3 regions of the Streptomyces thermoalcalitolerans genome follow, and region 2 is predicted to be linked to each of the others. Evidence: riboswitches for the same ligand, from Rfam matches in the RefSeq annotation. Region 2 holds a riboswitch; each other region holds the start of a gene.
The links. A riboswitch is a leader RNA that binds a small molecule or an ion and turns the genes downstream of it on or off. The one in region 2 is predicted to bind cyclic di-AMP.
Positions count from the first base shown of each region.

Region 1: linked by a shared signal. The riboswitch ahead of ABD224_RS23710 (NlpC/P60 family protein) and the one ahead of ABD224_RS07040 (transglycosylase family protein) in region 2 are both predicted to bind cyclic di-AMP.
Region 3: linked by a shared signal. The riboswitch ahead of ABD224_RS05110 (transglycosylase SLT domain-containing protein) and the one ahead of ABD224_RS07040 (transglycosylase family protein) in region 2 are both predicted to bind cyclic di-AMP.

Region 1 is NZ_BAAAHG010000051.1:35,058-39,331, reverse strand. Features, by position in the region: gene ABD224_RS23720 (AI-2E family transporter) at 1-970, opposite strand, end outside; gene ABD224_RS23715 (SOS response-associated peptidase) at 1,189-1,935, opposite strand; cyclic di-AMP (ydaO/yuaA leader) riboswitch at 2,063-2,235, shown strand; gene ABD224_RS23710 (NlpC/P60 family protein) at 2,245-4,257, shown strand.
Region 2 is NZ_BAAAHG010000007.1:112,942-117,215, forward strand. Features, by position in the region: gene eno (phosphopyruvate hydratase) at 1-983, opposite strand, end outside; gene ABD224_RS07040 (transglycosylase family protein) at 1,253-2,002, opposite strand; cyclic di-AMP (ydaO/yuaA leader) riboswitch at 2,007-2,189, opposite strand; gene ABD224_RS07045 (transglycosylase family protein) at 2,447-3,325, opposite strand; gene ABD224_RS07050 (cytochrome P450 family protein) at 3,592-4,274, opposite strand, start outside.
Region 3 is NZ_BAAAHG010000005.1:55,885-60,158, forward strand. Features, by position in the region: gene ABD224_RS05100 (carboxylate--amine ligase) at 1-652, shown strand, start outside; gene ABD224_RS05105 (HAD family hydrolase) at 739-1,614, shown strand; gene ABD224_RS05110 (transglycosylase SLT domain-containing protein) at 1,608-2,102, opposite strand; cyclic di-AMP (ydaO/yuaA leader) riboswitch at 2,106-2,295, opposite strand; gene ABD224_RS05115 (polyprenyl synthetase family protein) at 2,782-3,792, shown strand.

The sequences.
Region 1 (4,274 bases), on a different contig from region 2:
GGACGAGCACGGCCAGCGCGGTGAGCGGGCCGCGTCCGGCCAGGGCGACCACCGTGGCCACGCCGAGCGCGACCGGTGACCCCACCAGCGGCACGAACGCGGCGAAGAACTCCAGCAGCGTCAGCGGCAGCGCGAGCGGGACGCGCAGCACCAGCAGAGCGACACCGACGAGGACGGCGTTGACGGCGGCCACGACGATGATGCCGCGGGTGTATCCGGAGAAGGCCCACCAGGCCGCCCGCCCCGCGCGGTCCCACACCGGCCGGGCCCCGCGGGGCAGCAGCTCGTCGCCGGCCCATCGCCAGAGTTCCTCCCCGGAGTGGATGAAGAAGACGGACAGGAAGAGGGCGAGGGCACCCGCCGTGACCAGTTCCACGAGCCGGCCGAGCCCGCTCAGGAGCGTGTCGAGCAGGCCGGCACGGTGGGTTGACAGATAGGACAGGGCCTGTTTCCACAGGTCGGTGAGTGTGCCCGGGCTGATCCGGAACGGCGGGCGCTCGAGCCATTGCTCGATCCGGTGGACGCCGCCGCCGAACTCGCCCGCCAGCTTCGCCCACTGCCCCGCCACCGTGTTGCCCACGAGGGCGAGAAGAGCGAGCAGGACGAGCAGGCTGCCGACCAGGGCCACGGCGACGCTGAGCGGCCGTGGCAGAAAGCGGTGCAGCAGGTCGGCCGCAGGGCGCAGGACCGCGGTGACGACCAGGGCCAGGAAGACGGCCACGGCGATGAGCTGGAAGCGGCCGAGGACGGTGAAGGCGCCGTAGACGACGATGCCGACGAGGATGATCCGCCAGGCGTAGGCGGCGGCGATGCGCAGCCAGGGGACCGTGCGCTCCGCCTTCGTGGCGGCGGGAGCGGGCCGGGCGCGCGGCGGGAGGCGTACGGAGTACGCCGGGCGGCTGCCCAGCACGGTGCCGCCCGCCCGGCGCCTGCGGCCCCGCTCGGGCACCGGACCGCCCGCATCCGCCACCGTGCCTCCCGTTGTTGACCGGCCGTCACCTCCGGACCGTCCTCACGCCGCCTGTGACGGTCGCGTCCAGAGCACGGTAAGGGCCGAGGGGGCGGGGACGCGGGTGCGGTTCGTCCGGTCGGGCGGTCGTCGGGGCATCGGGGGGAACGGATGCCCGTCCGGCGTACGGCGTCGCGCGAGGCGGGCCGGCACCGGTGGCCGACCGGTGGGCCGGCCGGTCACGGCGGGGGCTCCTCCAGCAGGGCGGGGCCCTTGTTGCGCACATTGTTGACGGCCGGGGAGACGGGCCGGGCTCCGAGGTGCCCGCCCGCCGGAGGGCTCAGCAGTTCCCGCAGCTCGTCGGGGTCCTGGTGACGGGGGTCGAGCCAGGCGTCGTAGTGCTCGGGATCGAGGGCGAGCGGCATGCGGGGGTGGATGCGGCCGGCGGCATCGGTGGCCTCGGTGGTGATGATGGTGCAGGTCGTCAGCCAGGCGGCGGGGTCGTCGTCCCGCTCCACCTCCGGGTCCCGCCAGTATTCGTACAGTCCGGCGAGCGCCATCAGCCGGCCGTCCTCGGGGCTGATGTAGTAGGGCTGCTTGCGGGTTTTGCCGGTTGTCCCGGACGGGACCTGCTGCCATTCGTAGAAGCCGTCGGCGGGCAGCAGGCAGCGGCGCCGGGCGAAGGCGCGGCGGAAGGCGGGCTTCTCGTGCACGGTCTCGGCCCGCGCGTTGATCAGCCGGGCGCCGATCCGCACGTCCTTCGCCCAGGGCGGGACCAGACCCCAGCGCAGCGGCCGCAGCTCCCTGCGCACGGAGGCGGCCTCCTCGCGGCTCTCCCGCGGGGCGCGTTCCAGTACGGCCCACACCCGGTTGGTCGGGGCGATGTTCCAGCTGGGCTCCAGTGCCTCCTCCGGACTCCACTCGGTGACCCCGAAGTGCCGGACCAGGTCCTCGGGGCTGCGGGTGGAGACGTAACGACCGCACATGGCCCTATCCAAGAAAGATCACATTTACGTATCGGACATATCGCACTTCAATCTTCACATGAGGCACACACGTTCGCTAAGTTGACGTCCAGGCCGCACGATTGCCTCCGGCGAGTCCCGTCGGATCGTGCGACCTCCGCCGAGTCCGGTACGCCCCACGGCATCCGGAGCCGGGGACCCGATCGGCATCGGGGTGAATCGGCTTCCCCGTCCCTTCGGACAGGAGCCGCGGGGCACGCCTTCCCAGAACATCCGCCCGAACCCGGCAGCTGACTCGGCGGGCGGCCTATGGTAAGGAGTGCGTCTTCCTTGGCGCCGGAACGACCGAGCGACGACAAACCCAGTCCCGCCGAGGTGCAGCAGCGGCTCAACAGCCTCTACGACCAGGCGGAGAGGGCCACGGGGAACCTCAATGCCACCCGCGTGATGAGCCAGAAGCAGCGTGCGCGGGGTGGTTCGGGGTCGCGGGGCGGTTCCCCGGAATCCGACCCGGCCCTCGAGCAGTTGACCAAGCGGTGGTTCGACGTGGCGCGCGCCCAGTTCGGCCCGATCGTTCCGGCGGCCCTGCCGCCCGACCGTATGCCGAGCCGCGCCGACTCCCGTACCGGAACGCCCGGCAAGCGTGCGGCGGACGCCCTGAAGGGACGGGGCCTGGAGGGCGGGTCGTCCCGGCTGGAGCTGACCGCAGGTCCGGCGCAGGCCGGGCCGGCACCCGCGCTCCCTGCCACCGCATCGGCCGCGCCGGCAGGGGAGTTGCCCATGGCGGCACCTGCCACCCCACCGGCCGCCCCCCTCGGGGAGCTGACCAGCCGGCCCATGCAGCCTCCCTCCACCGGAGCGGCGGACGCCCCCACCACCGGCACCATGGATCCTCAGTCCACTGGTTCCGTGCAGGCCCTCACCAGCCGGTCCATGCAGCCTCCGTCCACCGGTGCCACGGACACCTCCACCACCGGCTCCATGGGCGTCCTGCCCACCGGCACCATGGACCCCCAGACCACCGGCTCCATGCAAGCCCCCACCACCGGCACCATGGATCCTCAGTCCACTGGTTCCGTGCAGGCCCTCACCAGCCGGTCCATGCAGCCTCCCTCCACCGGAGCGGCGGACGCCCCCACCACCGGCACCATGGATCCTCAGTCCACTGGCTCCATGCAGGCCCTCACCAGCCGGTCCATGCAGCCTCCGTCCACCGGTGCCACGGACACCTCCACCACCGGCACCATGGGCGTCCTGCCCACCGGCACCATGGACCCCCAGACCACCGGCTCCATGCAAGCCCTCACCACCGGCACCATGGACCCCCAGACCACCGGCTCCATGCAAGCCCTCACCAGCCGGTCCATGCAACCCCCGTCCACCGGTTCCACGAACCCCCTGCCCACCAGCGGCATGGAACCCACCACAGGGATCGTCGAGGCACTGCCCCCTCGATCCACCGAACCCCAACCCACCGGCTCCATGGGCGTCCTGCCCACCGGCACCATGGACCCCCAGACCACCGGCTCCATGCAGGCCCTCACCAGCCGGTCCATGCAGCCGCAGTCCACCGGTTCCACGGGCGTCCTGCCCACCGGGCCGATCGAACCGCCGGCCGCCGGTCCTGCGCAGCCCGCTCCCGCTGCCGGGTCCGCGATGACGCCCCCGCCTGCGGCCGGGGCGCAGCCGCAGGCCCCCGGCACACCGCGCGCCTCGGTGGCCGGCCGTCGGCAGCCGGTGCAGAGGGCGTCCAAGGGCCAGTGGCAGACCAAGCTCACCCAGGCCCGCGAACTGCTGTCCCAGCAAGCCGCTCAGCAGGGAGCGGCACAGTGGCAGCAGCGCTCCACCGGGATGTTCGACACCACCCCGCCCCTGGACGGGAACTCGCTCTTCGACGCCAGTCAGGCCGCCGGCCAGGGAGCGGCCGGGGACACCGCGTCCGGCTCTCCCGGCGCCGCCGAGGCATCGGCCTCGGCCTCCTACGAGCGGAAGGGCGCCAAGGCGCTCGAGTTCGCCCGTGCGCAGATCGGCAAGCCGTGCGTATGGGGGGCGACCGGGCCGGACTCGTACGACTGCTCGAGCCTCATCCAGGCCGCCTGGCGGACCGCAGGGGTGGAACTCCCCCGCACAGCCACCGAGCAGGCCGGCTTCGGCACGCCGATCGAACTCGCCGACCTCCGGCCCGGAGACCTGATCTTCTTCTACAAGGAGGTCAACCACGTCGGTCTTTACGCCGGCGACAGCAAGATGGTCCATGCCCCGAGCCCGGGCGCGTCGATACGCGAGGAGTCGATCTTCTTCGCCGGCCCGCAGGCCATCCACAGTGCGGTGCGGCCCGCCTGAGCCCCTCAGGTCCTCCC
Region 2 (4,274 bases):
GCGCCCTCCTCGATGCCGCGGGCCAGACGCTCGGGGTTGGTGACGAACAGGTCGTCGCCGACGAGCTGGACCTTGTCGCCGAGCTTGGCGGTGATGGTCTTCCAGCCCTCCCAGTCGTCCTCGAACAGCGGGTCCTCGATGGAGACCAGCGGGTAGGCGGCGACCAGCTCCTCGTAGTAGGAGATCATGTCGGCCACCGAGCGCTCCTTGCCCTCGAAGACGTAGGAGCCGTCCTTGTGGAACTCGGAGGCGGCGACGTCGAGGGCGAGGGCGATCTGCTCACCGGGGGTGTAGCCGGCCTCCTTGATCGCCTCGAGGATGAGGTCGAGGGCCTCGCGGTTGGAGCCGAGGTTCGGGGCGAAGCCGCCCTCGTCGCCGAGGCCGGTGGACAGGCCCTTGCTCTTCAGGACCTTCTTCAGGGTGTGGTAGACCTCGGCGCCCCAGCGCAGGGCCTCGGAGAAGGACTCCGCGCCGATCGGGGCGATCATGAACTCCTGGATGTCCACGTTGGAGTCGGCGTGCGAGCCGCCGTTCAGGATGTTCATCATCGGCACCGGCAGCAGGTGCGCGTTGGGGCCGCCCAGGTAGCGGAAGAGCGGCAGGTCGGACGCCTCGGCGGCGGCGTGCGCGACGGCAAGGGAGACTCCGAGGATGGCGTTGGCGCCCAGCGAGCCCTTGTTGTCGGTGGCGTCCAGGTCGAACATGGCCTGGTCGATCAGGCGCTGCTCGGTGGCGTCGTAGCCGACGAGCTCCGGGCCGATCTGCTCGATCACGGCGAGAACGGCCTTCTCGACACCCTTGCCCTGGTAGCGGTTGGGGTCGCCGTCGCGCAGCTCGATGGCCTCGAAGGCGCCGGTGGAGGCGCCGGACGGAACGGCGGCACGACCCGTGCTGCCGTCGTCGAGGCCGACCTCGACCTCGACCGTGGGGTTGCCTCGGGAGTCCAGGATTTCCCGGGCTACGACGACGTCGATGGACGGCACGAGCATCTCCTTCGTGGATATGACGCTTGAAGTGCGGGGCGTGTGGGTCTTTGCGCCTAGAGCCTATCCGTCCGGGGCCGCCGACCGGCCGACCGACCGTCCCTTGGACAGGCGGGGGCAGGCTGACGGTACCCTTTGTTTCCCTTCGGAACAAACAGGGGGACACACAGGGGGACGGAAACGAGCCCCGCCCCGGTGTGCACGGGGGACGACGCTCACCGGGGCGGGAGTCCGCGGGGACGGGGCCGGTCACCTCAGGTGCGGGCCGGTCACCTCAGGTGCAGCAGCTGGCCCGGGTAGATGAGGTCGGGGTCGTCGATGATGTCCTTGTTCAGCTCGAACAGCTTCGGCCAGCCGCCCCTGACGCCGTACCGCTCGGCGATGGCGCTGAGGGTGTCGCCGGGGACCACCTCGTACTCGCCGTCGCCCTTCTCGACCTTCTTGCCGGCCGGGGCGGTGACGGCCTTCTTCCGCGGGGCCTGCTTGTGAGGAGCCTGCTTGTGAGGAGCCTGCTTGTGCGGGGCCGGACGCGCCGCCGAGCGGTCGGCCCGCTGCTCGGCCGAGCGCTTGGTGGTGCCGCTCTTCGCGGAGCCGCCGGAGCCGCTGCCCTGGGAGCCGGCACCGGAAGAGGCGCCGCCGTTGTAGGGGGTGCGGGAGAGCACCTTGCCGCAGACCGGCCAGGCGCCCTTGCCCTGGACCGCGAGGACCTTCTCGGCGACGGCCATCTGCTGCTCCTTGGTGGCCAGGTCGGCGCGCGGGGCGTAGGCGGTGCCGCCGAACGCGGCCCAGGTGGAGGCGGCGAACTGCAGGCCGCCGTAGTAGCCGTTGCCGGTGTTGATGGACCAGTTGCCGCCGGACTCGCACCGGGCGACCGCCTCCCACTCGGAGGCGGTGGCGGCGGAGGCGTTGCCGGAGGCCAGCAGCGGCGCGGCGACGGCGGCGCCGGTGACGCCGGCGAGCCTGACGGCACGGGTGGGCCTGGACGGGCGACGGTGTCTGCCCTTGCCGGAGAACAGCATGACGGGATCCCCTCACCGACGCCTGCGAGGTGAGCTGTCGGGTTCGGGCCGGTTGGGTTGCCCGGCCGTGCTTCCCGCACAAGGCACGGCTTGCGCAGGGCACGGCTTCACCCCAAGCCGCTCCGTCAACAGTCCGCAGCGGCACTTACCTTGGGTCCCCCGCTCCTGCCCGCGGCGCTTGACGCGACGACCGTTCCCGGGCTGCCGGCGGCAGGATTCGGCGTTCGCGGCAGCCGGGGCTCGCGGTGGCGAGCGGTCATGACCGTAGACACGCGTTCTGCCGAATTCAAAGACGATCGGGGCTTGTGAGACTCATCCCACACTTTCACCGAAAAAGACATTCGACGAAAGTGCGGGCATGAACTCCTGCCCCTTTCAGGAGGTTTCGACAGGGATGTCCGGGATCTGACCGACGGTGAGGCCGGGCAGGCCGGCGCCGGCCGTCTACCGGCTCGCGCCGTACGGCACGCCCCAGCCGCCCTGGAGGCCGTAGTAGTCGGCGTTGGACTCGGGGGAGGAGCCGTAGTGGCCGGCAGTGGAGGGGGCGGCCGAGTTGGTGCGCACATCGTTGCCGCCGCCCGAGGCGGAGCCGCCGGCGTCGAGCGTGCCGGTGTCGACCAGTGCCGAATCGCCCTCGACGTACACGGGGCCGCCCGCGTAGCCCAATTCGGGAGCAATGGGAGGAAGGAAGCTGGGAAGTGCGGGAATGACCACCTTCTCCTCGGGCGAGGCCTCGGGCCCGGCCGGCTCCTTCTCCGTGCCGGACGGGGAGGCCGAGGAGGACGGCTGTGCCGGAGTCGCGCTCGGCGAGTTCGCCGGCTCGGGCGTAGTGGAGGGCGAAGCAGACGGAGTGGACGAATCAGGCGAGCTGGACGACTCGGGCGAATCACTCGCCCCCTGCGCGGGGTTGGACAGGCCGAGACCGCCCGACAGGGCGGGGGCGGGCGTTTCGGGCGAGGCGGAGGATCCGGACGTACCGTTCCCCACACCGGTGTCGACGTTCGCCGCGGCGGACTCCTTGACGAGCCCGGAGGCCGGCCCGCAGTTCGGCCAGGCCTCGGGGCCCCGGTCGGCGAGTATCTTCTCGGCCACGGCTATCTGCTGGGACCGGCTGGCCTGGTCGGCGCTCGGGGCGTAGTCGAGGCCGCCGTACTTCTCCCAGTCCTCCTGCGTGAACTGCAGCCCGCCGTAGTAGCCGTTGCCGCTGTTGGCGCTCCAGGAGCCGCCGCTCTCGCACTCCGCCACCTTGTCCCACGTGGTACCGTCCGCCGCGCTGGCGCCGGAGGCACCCATCAGCGGGATGGCGATGGCGGACCCGGTCACTCCGGCGGCGACGAGAAAAGCCGGAGCCTGACGGGGGCGACGATGACGACCATTCCCGGAGAGCATACGGAGCCCTTTCAACCGACAGCAGCGATCCCGAGGCGGCTCACCCGGCCGAGTGACCGCGACGTTGATGGGTGAAGGTAGCGGGTGTCGATCACTTGTCACAAGTCAATGCCGCGCAGATCACATGCAGATCACATAGTTGAGCACACGTCATCTTTGCGTGCGCCATGAGCGCGGTCACGCGGCCGGGGAGACCGTGATCACGGCCTCTTGTCCGCCTCTGTCCGGACGTGGGGGCGCGGAGTGAACCGCACGGGCAAGGTCCGCAGCCCTCGCATGATGAGCCCGCCGCGCCAGCGCACATCGCTTGGTTCCGCGTCGAGTTGAAGATCCGGGAGGCGGTTGAACAGGGTGGCGAGGGCGGTCCGGCCCTCCAGGCGGGCGAGCGGGGCGCCGAGGCAGTAGTGGATGCCGTGCCCGTACCCGAGGTGTTGATTGTCACGTCGGCCGAGGTCGAGGACATCGGGGTCGGTGAAGCGCTCCGGGTCCCGGTCGGCGGCGGCGAGGACGACGAGGACCGGGTCGCCGGGGGCGATCTCCTGCCCGCCGATGGTGAGCGGCCGGGTGGCGAAGCGCCAGGTGGCCATCTCCACGGGGCCGTCGTAACGCAGGAGTTCCTCCACCGCCGTCTCCAGCAGGTCCGTCTCCTGCCGGGCGAGGGAGGCCTGCAGCCGGTCGCGCTGCTCGGGGTGGGTGAGCAGGGCGTAGGTGCCGTTGCCGATGAGGTTGACGGTGGTCTCGAAGCCGGCGAAGAGAAGGATGAAGGCCATGGCGGCGGCCTCCTTCTCGGTGAGGTGCTCCCCGTGGTCGGAGGCGCGGATGAGACCGGAGATGAGGTCCTCGCCGGGGGCGGGTTCGGGAGGCAGCGCCTGGCGCTTGCGGT
Region 3 (4,274 bases), on a different contig from region 2:
GCTCGCGATGTTCACCGGGGTCAAGGTCCGCTCCTGGCCGCCGCACGCGGGGATGACGGCGCACGCGTATGTCGTCGACAACCCGGAACTCGCCGATCTCGCCGCGCGTTTCGTCAAACGGATCGGCTACACCGGCATCGTCGACCTGGACCTGCGCTTCGACCGGCGCGACGGGCAGTACAAGCTCCTCGACTTCAACCCGCGCATGGGCGCCCAGTTCCGGCTGTTCGAGAACGTGTCGGGGGTGGACGTCGTGCGTGCCCTGCACCTCCACCTGACCGGGCGTCCCGTGCCGAAGGGGGAACAGCGCGCGGGCCACCGGTTCGTCGTGGAGAACGTCGACCTGCCCGCCCTGCTCGCCTACCGCCGCGGCGGCCGCACCACGCCGCACGCGCCGGCGAGGGCGAGCGGAACGGAGCTGGCCTGGTTCGCGGGCGACGACCCGCTGCCGTTCCTCACCATGCTCGCGCGGAGTGTGCGGCCCGGCGCGAAGCACCTCTACCAGCTGTGGCGGACCCACCGCCGCGGCAGCACGGGCGCGACCGGGCGGGCCGGCCGTCCTGCCGCGCCCGGCCGGACGTCCCACGGCGGCACCCGGTCGGCCGCTTTCCCGCCCGGGGTGCCGAAGCGCCCGGCCGGCAAGGGGAGTTGAGGAGAGGCGGGCGGAACGGCCGTGCCCGTGACCGTCCGTCCGGCTCCCGCGGGGGCGCCGGCGCGGCGGATCCGTATTCTCTGATCATGCCCCCTGCCCTCGCATATGCCCTTGTCGCCACTGACCTGGACGGAACGCTGCTGCGCGGCGACGACACCCTGTCCGGACGGTCCCTCGCCGCGCTGGCGCGGGTGGCGGCCGCCGGTGCCCGGCACCTCGTGGTGACCGGACGGCCGGCGCCGAGAGTGCGGCCCCTGCTCGACGCCCTGGGCACCACGGGGCTCGCGGTGTGCGGTCAGGGCGCACAGGTCTACGACGCCGGGACCAACCGCCTGCTGTGGTCGGTCACCCTGGACCGGGAGCTGGCCGAGGTCGCGCTCGGCAAGATCGAGGCCGAGGTGGGCGAGGTGTACGCCGCCGTCGACCAGGACGGCGTCGACGGGCTCACGCTCATCGAGCCGGGATACCGCATGCCGAACCCGGCCCTGCCCTCCGTGCGGGTCGGCCGGCGCGAGGAGCTGTGGGGCAAGCCCATCAGCAAGGTGCTGCTGCGCCATCCCGTGCTGTCCGACGACGACTTGGCGGCGGCGGCGCGCGGCGTAGTGGGCTCCCTGGCCACGGTCACCATGTCGGGCCCGGGGATCGTCGAACTCCAGCCGTGCGGCATCACCAAGGCGACCGGGCTGGCACTGGCCGCCGAATACCTGGGACTGGGCCGCGAGCACGCCCTCGCCTTCGGCGACATGCCCAACGACATCCCCATGTTCCAGTGGGCCGCCCGGGGGGTCGCCATGGCCAACGCCCACCCCGAGCTCAAGGCGGTGGCCGACGAGATCACGCTGTCGAACGAGGACGACGGCGTCGCCGTCGTCCTCGAGCGGTTGTTTGACCGGCCCGAGGAGCGGACCGGCCCATATGTGCGCCGGCAGGGGCTCGACCGGGGGCCGGTGGAGACTCAGTAGGGGCCGTTGACGTTGTCGATCGAGCCGTACCGCTTGGCCGCGTAGTTGCAGGCGGCGGTGATGTTCGCGACCGGGTCGTAGATGTCGTACGAGGTGCCCGGGACGTGGTAGGCCCTGAAGGTCGGCTCGATGACCTGCAGCAGCCCCTTGGACGGGGTTCCCTTGGCCGCGTTGGAGTCCCAGAGGTTGATGGCCCGCGGGTTGCCGGAGGACTCGCGCATGATGTTGCGGTGGATGCCCTTGTAGGTGCCCGGGATGCCGTGCTTCCGCATGACCTCCAGGGAGGCCCGGATCCAGCCGTCGAGGTTGTTCGGGTAGCCGGCGCCCGTGATCGTTCCGGTGGTGGGCGTGCCGGCCGAGGGCGCCGCGGAGGCACCGGTGGTACCGAGGAGCGGAGCGGCGAGAACGGCGGCACTCGTGCCGGTGACGGCGAAGGCGCGGACCGCACGGGCGACACGGGAACGGTGGCGCTGACCTTGTGCAGACATGGGGAATTTCCTCTCCGCCGCCTGCGAGGTGAGCTGTCGGGTTCGGGCCGGGAGGTGCCCGGCCGCGCCGCGAGGGCACGGCTTCACCCCGAGCCGTTCCGGTGCGGCGTACGCCACAGGACGTACGGCGCCCGGCCCGGCGGCTTACCTGGGTCCCCCGCTCCTGCCGTGAGTGACTCGGTCGATGGATTCACGGGCGGCGGCAGGATTCGGCGTCCGCCCGTCGGCCGGGAAAGTATGCGAGCGCACATGTCCGGAACAAGGGTCTGATTCATGTATCGCCCTGATTGGTCTTGATCAGAGGTGTATGAGGTGCTTGATCCTTTGCGTGAACCAAGGCCCAACTGGCGTGCGGGCAAAGGAGAAAGGGGTATGGGTCGTGAGGAAATGGGCGAAGAGGGGTGAGTGACCTAATTCACGGTCCGGCAATGCGGGGAGCAATTTTCCTCAATAGGGAATTGAGGTTCTAAATAAGGGTGAATCGGACTGCGAAGGAATGTCCGTGCAGGCCGTGCAAGAGGGACGTGATGGTGGTCACGTCGGGTGATGACGTCCGGTTCGTATCGGTGGGCGCCATCGGTGATCGAAACTTGACCGGATACGCTGACTCGAGTGATGGCAGCGACCTATCGACAAACTGCGTGACCGCCAGCTGACACCAGCAGACAGGAGACCCCTCGTGACCGTCGTCGGGCCATTCGGGCTGAACGTGCGGGACAAGGCTCTCGAAGCCGATGTCCAGGCCGGGCTGGCGGCCGTCGAGGAAGGGCTGCTCGAGGCCACCAAGAGCGAGGTCCCGTTCATCACGGAAGCCGCCCAGCACCTCGTCAAGGCGGGCGGCAAGCGGTTCCGGCCGCTGCTCGTGATGCTCGCGGCGCAGTTCGGCGACCCGTACGCGCCGGGCGTCGTGCCGGCGGCCGTGGTCGTGGAGCTGACCCACCTGGCGACGCTGTACCACGACGACGTGATGGACGAGGCCGCGGTGCGCCGCGGGGTGGCCAGCGCCAACACCCGCTGGGGCAATTCCGTGGCGGTCCTGACCGGTGACTTCCTGTTCGCCCGGGCCTCGCAGATCCTCGCCGACCTCGGGCCGGAGGCGGTCCGGGTGCAGGCCGTGGCGTTCGAGCGGCTGGTCACCGGGCAGATCCTGGAGACGGCGGGCCCGCAGGACGGCCGGGACCCGGTCGAGCACTACCTGGACGTGCTGAGCGGCAAGACCGGATCGCTGGTGGCGGTGTCGTGCCGGTTCGGGGCGATGATGTCCGGCGCCGACGAGACGGTCGTGGACGTGCTGACGCAGTACGGCGAGCGGCTGGGCGTCGCCTTCCAGCTCGCGGACGACGTCCTGGACATCGCCTCCGACTCGCACGAGTCCGGCAAGACGCCCGGCACGGATCTGCGTGAGGGCATCGCCACCCTGCCGGTGCTGCGGCTGCGCGAGCGCGCGGCGCGGATGGGGCTGGCCGAGGACATCGCCCTGTGCGAGCTGCTGGACTCCGACCTGAGCGACGACGCGCGGCACGCCGAGGCGCTGGCGGCGCTGCGCACGCACCCGGCGCTGGAGCAGGCCCGCCGGGACACCGTGCGCTACGCCGAGGAGGCACGGGCCGCGCTGGCCCCGCTGCGCGACTGCACCGCGAAGGCCGCGCTGATCGACCTGTGCGACGCGGTGGTGCACCGGGCCGGTTAGGGGGTGTCGTTTGGATCATGCCGCAGGTCGCGGGGTTCGGCACGCCCATCTGCGGCGTTGTCGTCACTCGCCGACGCTCCGCGTCGGCTCCCTCCTCCGCCTTGCATCTGCACGCACCGAACCCCGCTCACCTCGGTCACCAGGCACCGCCCATCGGAGCCGGCCTGATCCAAACGACACCCCCTAGACCGGCCGGGGCCGGTGAGGCCCGGTCAGCTCCGACGGAAGCAGGAAGGATCAGCCCGGATCAGCCCGGATCGGTCCGAATCGGTCCGGAGCGGGGCGATGCGGTACGAAGAAGCCGAGTCAAGCCAAACGGACTATTCCCGGCGAACCGGTCGGAAGGTGTCCGGAGACGTCCGGTGAACCCGGCCGGTTCACGATCATGCGACCCGTCCGGCTGCTCCATTCGGGTGGCGTCCACCACCCCTACCCTTACGGGACGACGGGGCCACGGCCCTTCTCGTGTCATACCGCAGGCG